DNA from 2 places in the Sphingobium sp. BHU LFT2 genome. Region 2 is predicted to be linked to the other one. Evidence: riboswitches for the same ligand, from Rfam matches in the RefSeq annotation. Region 2 holds a riboswitch; the other holds the start of a gene.
The links. A riboswitch is a leader RNA that binds a small molecule or an ion and turns the genes downstream of it on or off. The one in region 2 is predicted to bind cobalamin.
Positions count from the first base shown of each region.

Region 1: linked by a shared signal. The riboswitch ahead of JQK15_RS14975 (TonB-dependent receptor plug domain-containing protein) and the one ahead of JQK15_RS05295 (TonB-dependent receptor plug domain-containing protein) in region 2 are both predicted to bind cobalamin.

Region 1 covers NZ_JAFCGW010000007.1:100,399-107,782, forward strand. Annotated here, with positions in the region: gene JQK15_RS14965 (copper resistance system multicopper oxidase) at 1-1,015, shown strand, start outside; gene JQK15_RS14970 (copper resistance protein B) at 1,012-1,872, shown strand; cobalamin riboswitch at 1,935-2,192, shown strand; gene JQK15_RS14975 (TonB-dependent receptor plug domain-containing protein) at 2,383-4,371, shown strand; gene JQK15_RS14980 (PepSY-associated transmembrane domain-containing protein) at 4,374-5,873, shown strand; gene JQK15_RS14985 (HoxN/HupN/NixA family nickel/cobalt transporter) at 5,870-6,922, shown strand; gene JQK15_RS14990 (SDR family NAD(P)-dependent oxidoreductase) at 6,974-7,384, opposite strand, start outside.
Region 2 covers NZ_JAFCGW010000001.1:1,056,476-1,063,859, forward strand. Annotated here, with positions in the region: gene cobT (nicotinate-nucleotide--dimethylbenzimidazole phosphoribosyltransferase) at 1-609, opposite strand, end outside; gene JQK15_RS05290 (DUF1636 domain-containing protein) at 606-1,013, opposite strand; gene JQK15_RS05295 (TonB-dependent receptor plug domain-containing protein) at 1,013-2,968, opposite strand; cobalamin riboswitch at 3,105-3,297, opposite strand; gene JQK15_RS05300 (ABC transporter substrate-binding protein) at 3,364-4,224, shown strand; gene JQK15_RS05305 (acyl-CoA thioesterase) at 4,237-4,635, opposite strand; gene JQK15_RS05310 (S9 family peptidase) at 4,635-6,707, opposite strand; gene JQK15_RS05315 (aminopeptidase P family protein) at 6,818-7,384, shown strand, end outside.

The DNA.
Region 1 (7,384 bases), on a different contig from region 2:
CAGCTATCTGGTGAACGGCATGGGCACGGCCGAGAACTGGACCGGCCTGTTCGCGCCGGGCGAGCGGGTGCGGCTGCGCATCATCAACGCGTCGGCGATGACCAATTTCAATATCCGCCTGCCCGGCCTGCCGATGACCGTGATCCAATGCGACGGGCAGGATGTGCAGCCGGTCGAGACCGACGAGTTCCAGATCGGCATTGCCGAAACCTATGACGTGATCGTCCAGCCCGGCGAGGCGAAGCCCTATGCCCTGATTGCCGAGGCGATCGACCGGTCGGGCCTGGTCCGCGCGACGCTGGCGCCGCAGCTCGGCATGGTCGCGCCGGTGCCGGCCCGGCGCGTCCGGCCGCTGCTAGGCATGAAGGACATGGGCATGGACATGGGCGGCATGGATATGGGCCATGGCGGCGTGATCGACCTCAGCCAGCCGGCCAATGAAAGCATGTCCGGCCACAGCATGAAGATGCGCGACAAGTCGGTCGCGCCCGGCGTGAAAATGGGGCCGGGCGTCGCTACCCTGTCGCCGATGCCGGCCGATCGCACCGCCGACCGGCCGACGGGGCTGGAGGATGTCGATCATCGCGTGCTGACCTATGCCGATCTGCGATCGCTGACAGCGAACACGGACCTGCGCACGCCGAGCCGATCGCTCGACATCCACCTGACCGCGAACATGGAACGATATATGTGGTCGTTCGATGGGGTGAAGCTGTCCGAAGGGGCCGAGCCGATCGCCTTCCGCCATATGGAACGGGTGCGCGTGACCCTGATCAACGACACGATGATGCCGCATCCCATCCATCTGCATGGTCATTTCTTCGAACTGGTGACCGGCGAGGCGGCGCATAATCCGCGCAAGCATACGGTGAATGTGCTGCCCGGCGGCAAGGTCAGCTTCGACCTCACCGCCGATGCGCTGGGCGACTGGGCCTTCCACTGCCATATGCTGATGCACATGCATGCCGGGATGATGCGGGTCGTGACGGTCCGCCATGGGGAGGACGCGGCATGAAGCTGATCGCGCTCCTGCTGCTCGCCGCCGCTGCGCCGGTGCAGGCCCAGACCATGGACCATAGCCAGATGGACCATGGCGCGATGGGCCACAGTATGCCCACCACCGATGCTGCGATCCCACAGGGCACGGCCCCGCCGGTGCCGACCGATCATGCCGCCGACGCGCTCTATGACCCCGCTGCCATGGCCCGCGCCCGCGCGGCGATGATCGCGGAAGGGGGCGGCATGACCTATTCGCAATGGATGTTCGATCGGCTGGAATATCGCGCCGGCAAGGGCGCGGATGGCTATGCTTGGGAAGGCGAGGGCTGGATCGGCGGCGACATCAACCGCTTCGCGGTCAAGAGCGAGGGTGAAGGGAGGTTCGGCGGATCGCTCGAACGGGCCGAGGTTCAGGCGCTCTACAGCCGGGCGATCGACCCCTGGTTCAACCTGCAGGCGGGCGTGCGGCAGGATTTCGGCGAAGGGCCGGACCGCAGCTATGCGGTGATCGGCATTGATGGCCTGGCACCCTACTGGTTCGAGGTCGGGGCCGAAGCCTTCCTGTCGACCAGGGGCGACGCCCATCTGCGGCTGGAGGCGAGCTATGACCAGCGTATCACCCAGCGACTGATCCTGCAGCCCGCCGCCGAGTTCAATCTGGCGGCGCAGCATGTGCCCGAACTGGGGATCGGCGCCGGCCCGTCCGATATCGAGCTTGGGCTGCGGCTGCGCTACGAGATCGCCCGCGAATTCGCGCCCTATGTCGGTGTGAATTGGGAGCGCAAGCTGGGCGATACGGCCGACCATGCCCGTGCCGTCGGCGAGAAGCCGTCGGCCACCAGCCTGGTGATCGGCCTGCGCGCCTGGTTCTGAGAGGCGCTTGCAGGCCGCCTGATATTCGATTATCGATCCCGCCGATCCTGCGCCGCACGGCATGGGATCATGATCGCGCCGGTGTCCCGAAAGGGGCTTAATAGGGAATGCGGTGCGGATGGCCCTCTCATGCAGGGTGTCGTCCAAATCCGCAGCTGTCCCTGCAACTGTAAGCGGTGAGCGCGATGCATATGTGCGGACGGCAGAATGACCGATCCGCCAGCCACTGGGCCGGACGCTAAATCCTGCGAGGCCTGGGAAGGCCGTGCATCAAGCGATGACCCGTGAGCCAGGAGACCTGCCGGCGTCTGGTCGCTCTTGCCTTGGTCCAGGGGATGGCCGCGGCACGGTAACTTCCGTCTGAGCGACGAACGAGCGGCTGGGGCCGCTGCGACGACGCGCGTCGGTTGCCCATGGGCGCCCGGCCGGCGCGTGTGTCGGACGTTCGCGCGCGTGCCGCTCGTGAAGGTTGCCCCCGCCCGTCGAACGCGGCGCCGGATGGGGGAATATATGAAGTCCATTATCGTTTCGCGGGCCGCCTTGGCCCTTTCGCTCGCCTTTGCATCGCCGGCTCTGGCCGATGAAGGAGAGGGTGACAGCATCGTCGTCACCGGCACCAGCCTGGAAGAGACGCTGCCGCAGCAGCTGTCGCGCTATGGCCATGCGATCGAGATCGTCACCGACACGCAGATCCGCGATGCCGCCGCGATCGATACCGCCCGCGCGCTCGAAGCGGTGCCGGGCCTGTTCATCCGGTCGCAGTCCGGGCCGTTCAGCTATGTCGACATCGCGCTTCAGGGTTCGCGCACCAAGGATGTGCTGTGGACGATGGACGGCATTCGCCTGAACAACCGCCTCTATGGCGGCACGTCGCCCAATGACACCATGGCCGCCAGCATGATCGAGCGGATCGAGGTGCTGAAAGGCGGCGAAAGCCTGTTCTACGGCACGCAGGCGGCGGCCGGTGTCATCAATGTCGTTACCCGCGATTTTAGCGACGATCTGGGCGGCCAGGTCAATGCCAGCCTCGACAGCTTTGCCGGCACCAGTCTGGATGGCTATGTTCGCGGCGCGATCGGCCAGCATCGCTTCGTGGTCTGGGCCAATCGTAGCCAGTCGGACGGCTATCGTCCCTATGACGTGATGCAGCCCAGCGCGACCGATCGCGCGCGCGGCTATGATCTCTGGTCGGCGGGCATCAAATATCAATATGATATCGCGCCGGACCTGCGCCTCAACGCGCTCTACCAGCACACCAAGGCCGATCTCGACAATATCAGCGCGACCCGGACCAAGGAAAGCCGCAACGACCGCAATGAGGAGGTGGCCAGCCTGCGCCTCGACTATACCGGCGAGGATGGCGTGCAATTCTTCCTTAAGGGCTATTTCCACGACTGGAAGACCGCCTATGTCCAGATCCGCAACCCCGTGCCCGCCGGCCCGCCGCAGGTCATCTACCCTGCCGGCACCTTCTGGGGGTATCAGGATTATGGCGGCAGCGCGGTGGTGCAGCTCAATATGCTGCGCGGCATCGACACGCTGATCGGCTATGATTTCCAGAGCTTCAACGGCCGCGACGACGTCCTGCTGATCGCGCCGACCGATGAACAGGTCCATGCCGGCATCTTCCAGCTGCGCACCAATGACGAATTGTCGAGCAAGGGACGGATCGCCGCGGGCCTGCGCTACAACAAGGCGAAGGGATCGGAAAAAACGATCTGGAACGTCTCGGGCCGCTATGATGTCAGCGACGCGCTGTTCGTGGAGGCCAATGGCGGCACCTCCTTCGTGCTGCCCGACGCCTCGCAGCTTTATGGCAATGATCCCTGTTGCGAGGTCGGCAACCCGAACCTGAAGCCCGAGGAAAGCCTGAACCTCAACGCCGCGCTGGGCGGTGCGCTGGCCGGCGGCGCGATCCGGTGGAAGGCGACCTGGTTCAACCGGCGCATCACCGACCTGATCGACACCACCTATGACGATCCGGCCTTTCCGGAAGGCACCTATATCAACGTCAGCGACAAGGTGCGGGCCAGGGGCGCCGAGCTGGAGCTGAACGCGAATTTGACCGGTGGCTGGGGCCTGTCGGCCAGCTACACCTGGTCGCGTGTCCGCAATCAGGGCAGTTCGGTGCAGCGCGATCGCAATCCGGAGCAATATGGTCGCGCCGCGATCGTCTATGCGCCGGAAACGGGCCGCTTCGGCGCCAATCTGTCGGCCAATTGGGTGGGCGATGTCTGGTCGACCGCATCGGGTTTTGGCCGGATGAACTATGGCAATTATGCCGTGGTCGATGCGGGCGCGCATCTGTGGCTGGATCAGGCGCGGCGCAACCGGTTCGGCATCAATGTCGAAAATCTGTTCGACCGCGATTACGCCTCCACCGGCTATCGCTCGGCGGTTAGCGATGCAGGGGTATTGGACGGCAGCAACAGCCGCTTCCTCTACTTCTACCGGGGCGTGCCGCGCACGCTGCGGGTCAGCTATGGCCTGAGCTTCTGACCATGTTGCGGCCGGTCCTGCTGCTGCATCGCTGGCTGGGCATCCTCATCGGCGCCGTCATGACGCTGTGGTGCCTGTCCGGCTTCGTGATGCTCTATGTCGACTATCCGCGCCTGACACCGGCCGCGCAGCTTGGGGGGCTCACGCCCCTCAATCTGTCGCCGGGGCAGGCAGGGATGTTGCCCGACGCCATGATGCTGTCCGCCGCCCGGATCGAGATGATGGCGGGGCGGCCCGTATTGCGGGTGACGCCGGCGCTCGATCCGACGCGAACCATCCCGCAGATGCGGGTCTCCGCCGGCACCCATGACTGGGCGTCGGGGAAACCGGTCGAGCAGGTCGATCCGCAAAATATCCACAGGATCGCGCGCGAATTCGGCCGCAACAGCGCCATTGCCGGCCCGGTCGGGCAGGTCGCGCAGACGGAGATGGACCAGTGGACGGTCCAGACCTTCCGCCGCAATGCGCCGCTCTACCGTGTCGATTATGCCGATGCGGCCGGCACGCAGGTCTATGTCTCGGGCAAGAGCGGGGAAGTGGTGCAGCTGACCACCCGCTTCCAGCGCTTCTGGGGCTGGCTCGGCGCGGTGCCGCACTGGCTCTATCCCACGATCCTGCGACAGGATGGCGCGCTGTGGAGCCAGGTCGTCATCTGGACCTCGCTGATCAGCTGCTTCCTCACGATCACCGGCCTGTGGGTCGGCATCGCCCGGCTGCGCCGTCGCCGCGACGGCAGCATTGGATCGCCCTATCGGGGCCTGTGGTGGTGGCATCATATGGCCGGGCTGTTCTTCGGCATAGTGACGCTGACCTGGGTGGCGAGCGGGCTGTTGTCGATGAACCCCTGGGGCCTGCTGGACAGCGAGGCGATGATGACGGAGCGCCAGCGGCTGAACGGCGACTTCGCCTGGGGCGATGCGCGCCGGGCGATCGCGGCGCTGCCGGCCTTGCCGCAGGGAAGCGTCCGGCTGGAGGTGGTGCCCGTTGCCGGTGCCGTTCATCTGGTGGCGATCGATCGGGCGGGCAAGGCGCAGCGCTTCGACGCTGCCGGACGATCCGCTGCTTTGTCCGAAGCGGGCCTGCGCGCGGCGCTCCAGGATGGACCGTCGATCGCCTCGCTCGACCTGCTGCGGCAGGAAGACGCCTATTATTATGGCCACAAGGCCAGCGTCGCCCTGCCGGTGTGGCGCGTCATCCTGGCCGATGATCAGGCGACACGCCTCTATGTCGATCCCGCGTCCGGCCGTCTGATCCGCGCCTTCGACCGCAATGGCCGCGCCTTCCGCTGGTTGCAGGACGGGCTGCACCGGCTCGACTTCCCGCTGCTGCGCACCCGCCCCTGGTGGGACATCATCGTCCTGCCGCTGCTCGCCATGGTCACGTTGGTCTGCGGCACCGGCACATGGATGGGCCTTTCCAAGCTGCGGCGTGATCTGCGCCGCGTCCGCAATCGCCGGCGGCGCGCCTGCGCCGTGCGGCCCCTGATCGGAGAAACCGCATGACCGCCACCCCTTTGCAGGCGTCGCTTCGGCGACGCAGCGTGCCGCTGATCGCGGCGCTCGTCCTTGCCAATCTGGCCGTCTGGGGCTGGGCCTTCGCCCTGTTCGGCGACCGACCGGTGATGATGGGCACGGCCCTGCTCGCCTGGGGCCTTGGCCTGCGCCATGCGGTCGATGCCGATCATATCGCCGCGATCGACAATGTGACGCGCAAGCTGATGCAGGATGGGCAGCGGCCGCTGACCGTGGGCCTGTGGTTCGCGATCGGCCATAGCGCGATCGTGCTGATCGCCGCGCTGGGCCTCGCCTATGCGGTCAGTGCGCTGGCCGGGCTGGAGCGGTTCCGCGCTGCCGGCGGCGTGGTGGCGACGCTGATTTCCGCCACCTTCCTGTTCGCCATCGCGATCATGAACCTCATGATCCTGCGCCAGGTCTGGGCGACCTTCCGCCGGGTGCAGGCGGGCGGCAGCTATGTCGAGGCGGATCTCGACATGCTGACTGGCGGGCGCGGGCCGCTGTCGCGCCTGTTCCGTCCGGTCTTCCGCCTGATCTCGCGCCCCTGGCAGATGGCGCCGCTGGGCTTCCTCTTCGGCCTGGGCTTCGACACCGCGACCGAAGTCGCGATATTGGGCCTCTCCGCGGCGCAGGCGAGCGACGGCTTCGCGCTGGGGCCGGTACTGGTGCTGCCCCTGCTGTTCGCGGCGGGCATGGCGCTGGTCGATACGGTCGACGGCATGCTGATGATGGGTGCCTATCAATGGGCGTTCGTGAAGCCGCTGCGCAAGCTCTACTATAATATCGTCATCACCGCCTTGTCGGCGGCGGTGGCGATCGGCATCGGCACGATCGAGACGCTGGCGCTGCTGGGCGACAAGCTGGGGCTCTCCGGCGGCATCTGGGACGTCGCCGCCACGCTTGGCGAGCATTTCAACGATCTGGGCTTTGCGATCATCGGCCTGTTCATCGCCTGCTGGATCGCCAGCGCGCTCTTCTATCGCTGGAAGGGCTATGACGCGATCGAACTGGCCCCGGCCGGGGAAGTGCGGGCTTAGCCTATTCCGTTCGGGCTGAGCTTCGGTTTCGCCCAGCCCGAACGGCAGTCTTTACCCCTCGCGCGCGACCTGGAAGCCGGCGAAGGACTGGCTGACCGGCATCAGTTCCAGCGTGTTGATGTTGAGATGCGCCGGCTGGTTCGCGACCCAGAGCAGGGTGGCGGCGATATCCTCCGCCGTCATCGGATTGGCATTGCCATAGAGGGTGTCGGACGCCTGCTGGCTGCCGGTGCGGACCAGCGTGAATTCGGTTTCGACCATGCCCGGTTCGATCGAGGTGACGCGCACGCCGGTGCCGTGCAGGTCCGACCGCAGGCCGAGCGAGAATTGGCGCACGAACGCCTTGGTGCCGCCATAGACATTGCCGCCGGTGTAGGGATAGGTTGCCGCGACCGAACTCAGATTGATGATCCCGCCCTTGCGCGCGACCAGACCGGGCAACAGCTTGTGGGTGACGGTGAC
Region 2 (7,384 bases):
CGTCGCGATCTTGCGCGTAATCCCCTCGCCATCGACGCCCGTGCCGGGACCAACCCAGTCACGCACCGCGCCGCCAAAGCTGCGCGCGCTCAGGGCTGCGGCGGCGGTCGAATTGCCGATCCCCATCTCGCCCACGACCAGCAGGTCCAGATCCTCTTCGGCCGCCGCCGCGCCGATCGACAGCGCGGTCAGGCACTCCTCCTCTGTCATGGCGGGGGCAATGGTGAAGTCCGCCGTCGGCCGGTCCAGATCGATCGATCGCACCGCCAGTTCCAGCCCGGCGACACCGGCCAGCGCATTGATCGCCGCGCCGCCGGCGGCGAAATTGGCGACCATCTGCGCGGTCACGGCGGCCGGATAGGCGCTGACGCCATGGACGATGAAGCCATGATTGCCGGCAAAGATCGCGGCCCGCGCCCGCTTCAGGCGCGGCACCGCGCGCCCCTGCCAACTCGCCATGAAGATCGCAACATCCTCCAGCCGGCCGAGCGCCCCCAATGGCTTGGTCAGTTCGGCCTGCCGCGCGCGTGCTGCCGCGCTCGCCAGTTCCTCGGCCGGCGGCAGGTTGGCCAGGGCATTTTCGAAATCGGTGATCGAGGCGAAGCTCATTCGACGACAAATCCTTCCGGCGGGGTACGGGTGATGAAATGGCCCTTCACGCCTTCGGGCCATTCGCGAAAGGCGACGCGGCCATGCTCGCTGGCGGCATAGGCAATGGCGTAATCGAGGATCGCGCGCGCCGCATCGGCATCCGGGGTGAACCGCCCCATTACATAGCCGACCTTGCCCGGTGCGCGCAGATGGACGGTGCAATGATCCTGGCAGGCGAACAGGCAGGGCATGTCCTGCACCGCGACGGTGGCATAGCGCGGGTCGGAGGCCTGCACGCTGCGCAGTGCCTGCGCCAGCCGTGCCCCGCCGCGCACGCCCTCCCCGTCCTCCCGTGCTTCGGCCGAATGGCGGCAGGTGCTGCAGGCGACGATGGCGGGGCCGGGTTCGACGGGGCGCAGCATCAGAAGCGCCCCCGGAAGCCGGCATAGATGCTGCGGCCGAGCGTGCCATAGCGATAGGCCGTCATGTAGTTCTCGTCGAAGAGATTCTCGACGCGGGTGAACAGGCGCAACGCCGGGGTGAACGCATATTCGGCGCGCAAGTCGACCAATGTATAATCGTCCAGCCGGGTGGTGTTGGCCGCATTGTCATAGCTGTGGCCGGACCAGCGCAGCGCCGCGCCGGTGGTGAGGCCGAAGGGCCAGGCATAGCTGATCGAACCATTGGCGCTGTTGCGCGGCCGGCGCGGCAGCCAATTGCCTTCGTTCGCAGTGTCCTCCGAACGATCCTCCGCCACGGTCCAGCTATAATTGCCGTCAATGGTCAGCCCCTTGACCGGCTCGACCGCCACCTGCGCCTCTATCCCATGCGCCTTGGCGCGCGCGACATTGAGATAATAGCCATAACGGCGGGTGGTGGTGCCGGGCGTGAAGCAGAGCGGATCGGTCGAACTGGAGGAACAGCTATTATAGATGATCTGGTCGGTCGTGGTCCGATCAAACCAGGTCGCACCCAGTCGCAGTTTCTCGCCAAAGAAACGCTGCTCCGCGCCCGCTTCCCAGCCATGGGCGCGTTCGGGATCGAGCGCCTGATTCCCATATTCGGAAAAGAGCTGATAGAGGGTCGGCGCCTTGAACCCCTCGCCATAGCTGGCGCGCAGCACCGTCCCGGTCGGCAGCGCCCAGACGCCACCGGCGGAAAAGAGGGTCCGGCCGCCATAGCGGTTATGATCGTCGTAGCGCAGCCCGCCGGTCAGGGTCAGGCCCGTAATCGGCTGGGCATTGAGCTGGCCATAGACGCTGGTGATCTCCGCCTTGCCGCGGGCCGGGTCGGGAATCGGCACCGAAAGCGACGCCGAAGGCGACACGCTGCGGAAGCGGCTATTCTCATTCTCCACCCCGAACAGCGCGGTCCAGCCGTCGGCGATCGCGAAGCTACCCTGATATTCCAGCCGCTGGTTGCGCCCCGCCGCGTCGAACGTCTGCTTGCGCGGGTTGCGCGGGTCGTAATTGTCGCGATCGGTGTCGGTATAGCCATAGCCGAAACGGTTGCGGAAGCGGCCGTCGAGCAGTGCGACGTTAAGGCCGGCATAGCCGACAAATTCGCGATTGGTGCCATAGGCGGGGCTGTCCGCGCTGGTGGCGTCGAAATCGACCTTACCATCGGAATAATAGCCGCGCAGATCGGCGCTGATCCCGTCCGCCAGCGCAACCTCTACCCGGCCGGTGACGCTGCGGTTGGTATAGCCGTCCTTCTCCTTGCCGCCAAAGGCCGGGCTGATCGCGGAAATACCGTCGGTGGTGAAGCTCTGGCCGCCGATCCGCCAGCTGACCGGGCCGGTCTTGCCGCCCAGCGCCGCGCGGGCGCTGACCGTGTCGCGCGATCCCGCTTCGATGTCGAAACTCCCCTCCAGCGCCTTTTCGGGCATGGCGGTCACGATATTAACGACGCCGCCGATCGCCTGGCTGCCCCACAGGGTCGACTGGGGGCCGCGCAGCACTTCGATCCGCGAGGCGTCGCCGACCAGCAGATTGGCGAAATTATAGCCGCCGCCGGCCGAGGAGGGATCGTTGAGCTTCACCCCGTCGATCACAACCACGGTCTGGTCGGATTCCGCGCCGCGGATGCGCAGCGATGTCGCCGTGCCATAGCCGCCGTTGCGCGACATGCTGACGCCGGGCGTGCGCAGCAGCAATTCGGTGACGCCCAGATCCTGCGCCCGGTCGATCGCCGCCTTGTCGAGCACGGTGACGGAAGACGACACTTGATCGGCCGGCGTGGCGATGCGGGTAGCGGTGACGAGGATCGAGGATGCCCCGGCATCGGCGGCCGCATCGGGCGGCGGCGCCTGCTGCGCCTCTTCGGCGAAGGCGGTGGTAGAGAGAAGGAAAGAACAGAAAGTCAGATATTTGAACATGCAGGCCCCCGGACGAGGGACCGCATCCCAGGGACGATATCGGTGCCCGGCCGGGCGCGACATGGTCCCCGCAATTTGCGGTCCACCTGTCGCCACGCGGGTTCACCCCCGTCCGCTCGGCACACCCTGTCCGCGCGAAGGACGACCGCGACGGGCAGGTCTCCTGGCTCGCGGGTCATCGCTGATTCATGCCGCCTTCTCAGAACCTTGTGGTCCCAATGGCATGTGGCACAAAGGCTCGCCGCTCACAGTTGCAGGGGCAGCCGGGGTCTTGAACCCCATTCCCTTTTCATCCCCGTTGCCGGGGAACCTGTCGCAGTCCGGGCGATAGGCGAGCCCGACTGGAGCGTCAATCTTCCTTGCCTGGCGGAGCGCGCCGGCTAAGGGAGGTGGCCATGCGGATATTTGCGTCCATCGGCCCCGGCAAGGGAATGATCGCCCTGATGATCGCCCTGATCGGCGGCGCTACATTATGGGCGGCTACCGCTCGCCAGCCTGCCAATGCAAGCAAACGTCCGCAACGGATCGTGTCGCTCAACCTGTGCGCCGACCAGTTGCTGGTCGCGCTGGCCGATCGCGACCAGATTGCCGGGCTGACCCATAATGCCGGCGATCGGCAGATGTCGGCGGTGGCTGCCGTAACGAAGGGCCTGCCCATCCTCGATGGATCGGCCGAGCAGATTTTGGCAACCAATCCCGATCTGGTGATCGGCATGCCGGCGCGGCGCAATCCGGCGATCGCGATCCTCAAGGCCCAGCATTATCCCGCCGTCGACCTCAAAAGCGCGGACAGCTATGCCGATATCGTCGCGTCGATCCGCACCGTGGCGCAGGCCATTGGCCATACCGACCGGGGCGAAGCAATGATCGCGCGGATGGACCGGGATCTGGCCGCCCTGCCCCGCGCCCCCAAACAGAAGATCGCGGCCTATTATCAGCGGCGCGGCTACATGACCGGCACCGGCACGCTGGTCGACGACCTGATGACGCGGGCGGGGCTGCGCAACCTGGCCGCCGACCTTGGCAAGCCGGCGATCGCGCAGGTCAGCCTGGAGGAGATGGTCGCCGCCCGGCCCGACTATCTGATCGTCGAGAGCGCCACCGACCGGATCACCGACCAGGGCACCGAAATGCTGCACCATCCCGTGCTGCGCGACATAGCGCGCATCAGCCTGCCCCAGGCCTGGACCGTGTGCGGCGGACCGGCCTATGTGCAGGCGGCACGCGCCCTCTCCCAGGCCGTCAGCGCCCGCTGAAGCTGGGCCGGCTCAGCCCTCGATGAAGTTGGCGGCTACCTCGGCCGGCACCCGCATCAGCCGGCCGCTTTCCTTGTCGATCATCGCCCAGGTGGATTTCGCCGACACCTTCACCTTGCCGTCCGGTCCGGTGAACTCGATCAGCCGGTCGAACCGCGCGCCGCGCGGCCCTTCCGGTATCCAGGTGCGGCCCGATACGACATCGCCCTCGGTCACGTTGCCGCGATAATCGACCTCATGCCGGGTCACGACCCAGATATAGGCGTCGACATGGGCCGGGTCGGCATCGGTCATCCAATGTTCGACCGACAATTGCTCCATCCACTGCACCCACACCGCATTGTTCACATGGCCCAGCACATCGATATGCTCGGGCCGCGCGGTGAACTGCTTGGTGAAGCTCGACGCCATCAGCCTTCCACTCCCAGCTGCCACAGGATGAACGCAAATTCCTCGGCGGTCTCGTGCAGGCTCTCGAACCGGCCCGACTTGCCACCATGGCCCGCGCCCATATTGGTCTTGAGCAGCAGGATATTCTTGTCGGTCTTGGTGGCGCGCAGCTTTGCCACCCATTTGGCCGGCTCCCAATAGGTGACGCGCGGATCGTTCAGCCCGGCAGTCACCATCAGCGGCGGATAATGTTGCGCGGTGACATGGGTGTAAGGGTCATAGGACTGGATGGTGCGGAATGCGGCCTCATCCTCGATCGGATTGCCCCATTCGGGCCATTCGCCCGGCGTCAGTGGCAGCGTTTCGTCCAGCATGGTGTTGAGCACATCGACGAACGGCACATGCGCCACCACCGCGCCCCACAGGTCGGGGTCGGAGTTGATGACCGCGCCCATCAGCTCGCCGCCGGCCGATCCGCCCGAAATGCTGATCCTGCCCCTGGCAGAATAGCCAAGATCGATCAGCCCCTTCGCAACATCGACGAAATCGGTGAAGGTGTTGGTGCGCTTGTCGAGCTTGCCGTCCAGATACCATTGCTGGCCCATATCGTCGCCGCCGCGAATATGGGCGATGGCAAAGGCAAAGCCGCGATCCAGCAGCGACAGGCGGCTGGTCGAGAAACCCGGCTCCATCGCCAGGCCATAGGCGCCATAGCCATAGAGGTGCAGCGGCGCGCTGCCGTCGCGGGGGAAATCCGCGGGATAGACGATCGACACCGGAATCTGCGTGCCGTCGCGCGCCGGGATCATCAGCCGCTCGGTGGCATAACGGCTGGCGTCATAGCCCGAGGGAATTTCCTGGACCTTCAACACCTCCAGCTCACCCGTTGCCAGATGATAATCATAGATGGTGTCGGGCGTGACCATCGATTCATAACCGATGCGCAGCTTCGTCACCTCATATTCGGGATTGTCGTCGAGACTCGCCGAATAGCTGGCTTCCGGGAATGGAATGCGCTTTGCCGCATGGGTCGCATAATCGCGCAGCTCGATCTGGTCGAGCCCGTCCTGCCGCCCTTCGGTGACGTAGAAGGTCTTGAACAGGGTGAAATCGGTCAGGTAGAAATGCGCGTCGGCGCCGATCACCTCATCCCACTGGTCGGGCGCGTCGAGCGACGCCTTCACCAGCCGGAAATTGGGATGGGTGTCGTTGGTCTTGATATAGAGCGTGCCCTCATGCTCATCGACATCATATTCGCGGCCGGCCTGGCGCGCGGCGACGAGCAGCGGCGTTGCGGTCGGATTGTCGGCGGGCACCAGCCAGGCTTCGCTGGTCACATGGTCGCCGGTCGCGATGACGATCCATTTTTCCGAGGATGTGAGGCCGATCGAGACGCGGAAACCCTCGTCATCCTCATGGAACAGCTCGACGTCGCTCGCCACATCCTGACCCAGCCAGTGCAGCCGCGCATTGTCGGTCCGCCAATTTTCATTGGCGAGGCCATAGAGCAGCCCCTTTGAATCGCTGGTCCACACCAGCGACGACAATGTGTCGGGGATCACCTCGGGCAGGATTTCGCCCGAAAACAGATCCTTGATCCGCGCCTCGAACCGTTCGGAGCCATTGGTGTCGATGGCATAGGCCAGATAGCGGCCGTCGGGGCTGACCGACATGGCGCCCAGACGAAAATAATCATGGCCCTGCGCCAGCGCCGGTTCGTCCAGGATCAGCTGGTCGTCACCGCCTGCTGCGGGCTTGCGATACCATTTGCGATATTGCGCGCCGGTCTCGAACGCACGCCAGTAGATATAGTCGCCATCCTTCTGCGGAACCGACTGGTCATCTTCCTTGATGCGCCCCTTCATCTCGTGGAACAGCGTGTCGAGCAGGGGCTTGTGCGGCGCCATCGCGCCCTCGAACCAGGCGTTTTCGGCCTCCAGATAGGCCAGCACATCCTTGTCCTTGACGTCGGGATAGCCGGGGTCGCGCAGCCATGCGTAAGGATCGTCCACCGTGATGCCATGATGCGCGAAACTGTGCGGGCGGCGTTCGGCGATCGGCGGGGACAGGGGCGGCTGCATTTGATCGGTCATTAACTATCCATGGTCCAGACGGGGGCTGCGCTGGAATAAGCGCGCCGGCCCCTCTATGTTGTCGGCATTATGGCCAACGCAAGAGGCCGGAATGATCCAAGGGAAGTTCGATGTCCAGTTATGAAGATCGCCTGAAGGCCCTGCGCGCCCAGCTGGTACGCCAGAAGCTCGATGGTTTCGTGGTCCCCCTGACCGACGAGCATATGAGCGAATATGTCGGCGCCTATGCCCAGCGGCTCGCCTGGCTGACCGGTTTCCAGGGTTCGGCCGGCAGCGCCGTGGTCCTGCCGGAGGAGGCCGCGATCTTCGTCGACGGCCGCTACACGCTGCAGGTGCGCGAGCAGGTGGATGGCGCCCATTGGCAATATGAAAGCGTGCCGCAGACCTCGATCGCCGCCTGGTTGAAGGACCATGCGATCGAAGGCGCGCGCATCGGCTATGATTCCTGGCTGCACACCCGCGCCTGGGTGAAGCAGGCCACCGAAGCGTTGGCCCAGAAGGGCGCGGAGCTGGTGGCGGTCGACACCAATCCGGTCGACGCCGTCTGGCCCGATCGCCCGGCGCCCAGCGACGCCAAGCTGGTGGTCCATGAGGATCGCTATGCCGGCAAGAATGCAGCCGAGAAGCGCGCCGACATCGCCGACTGGCTGGTGTCGAAGAAGGCGGACGCCGCCGTC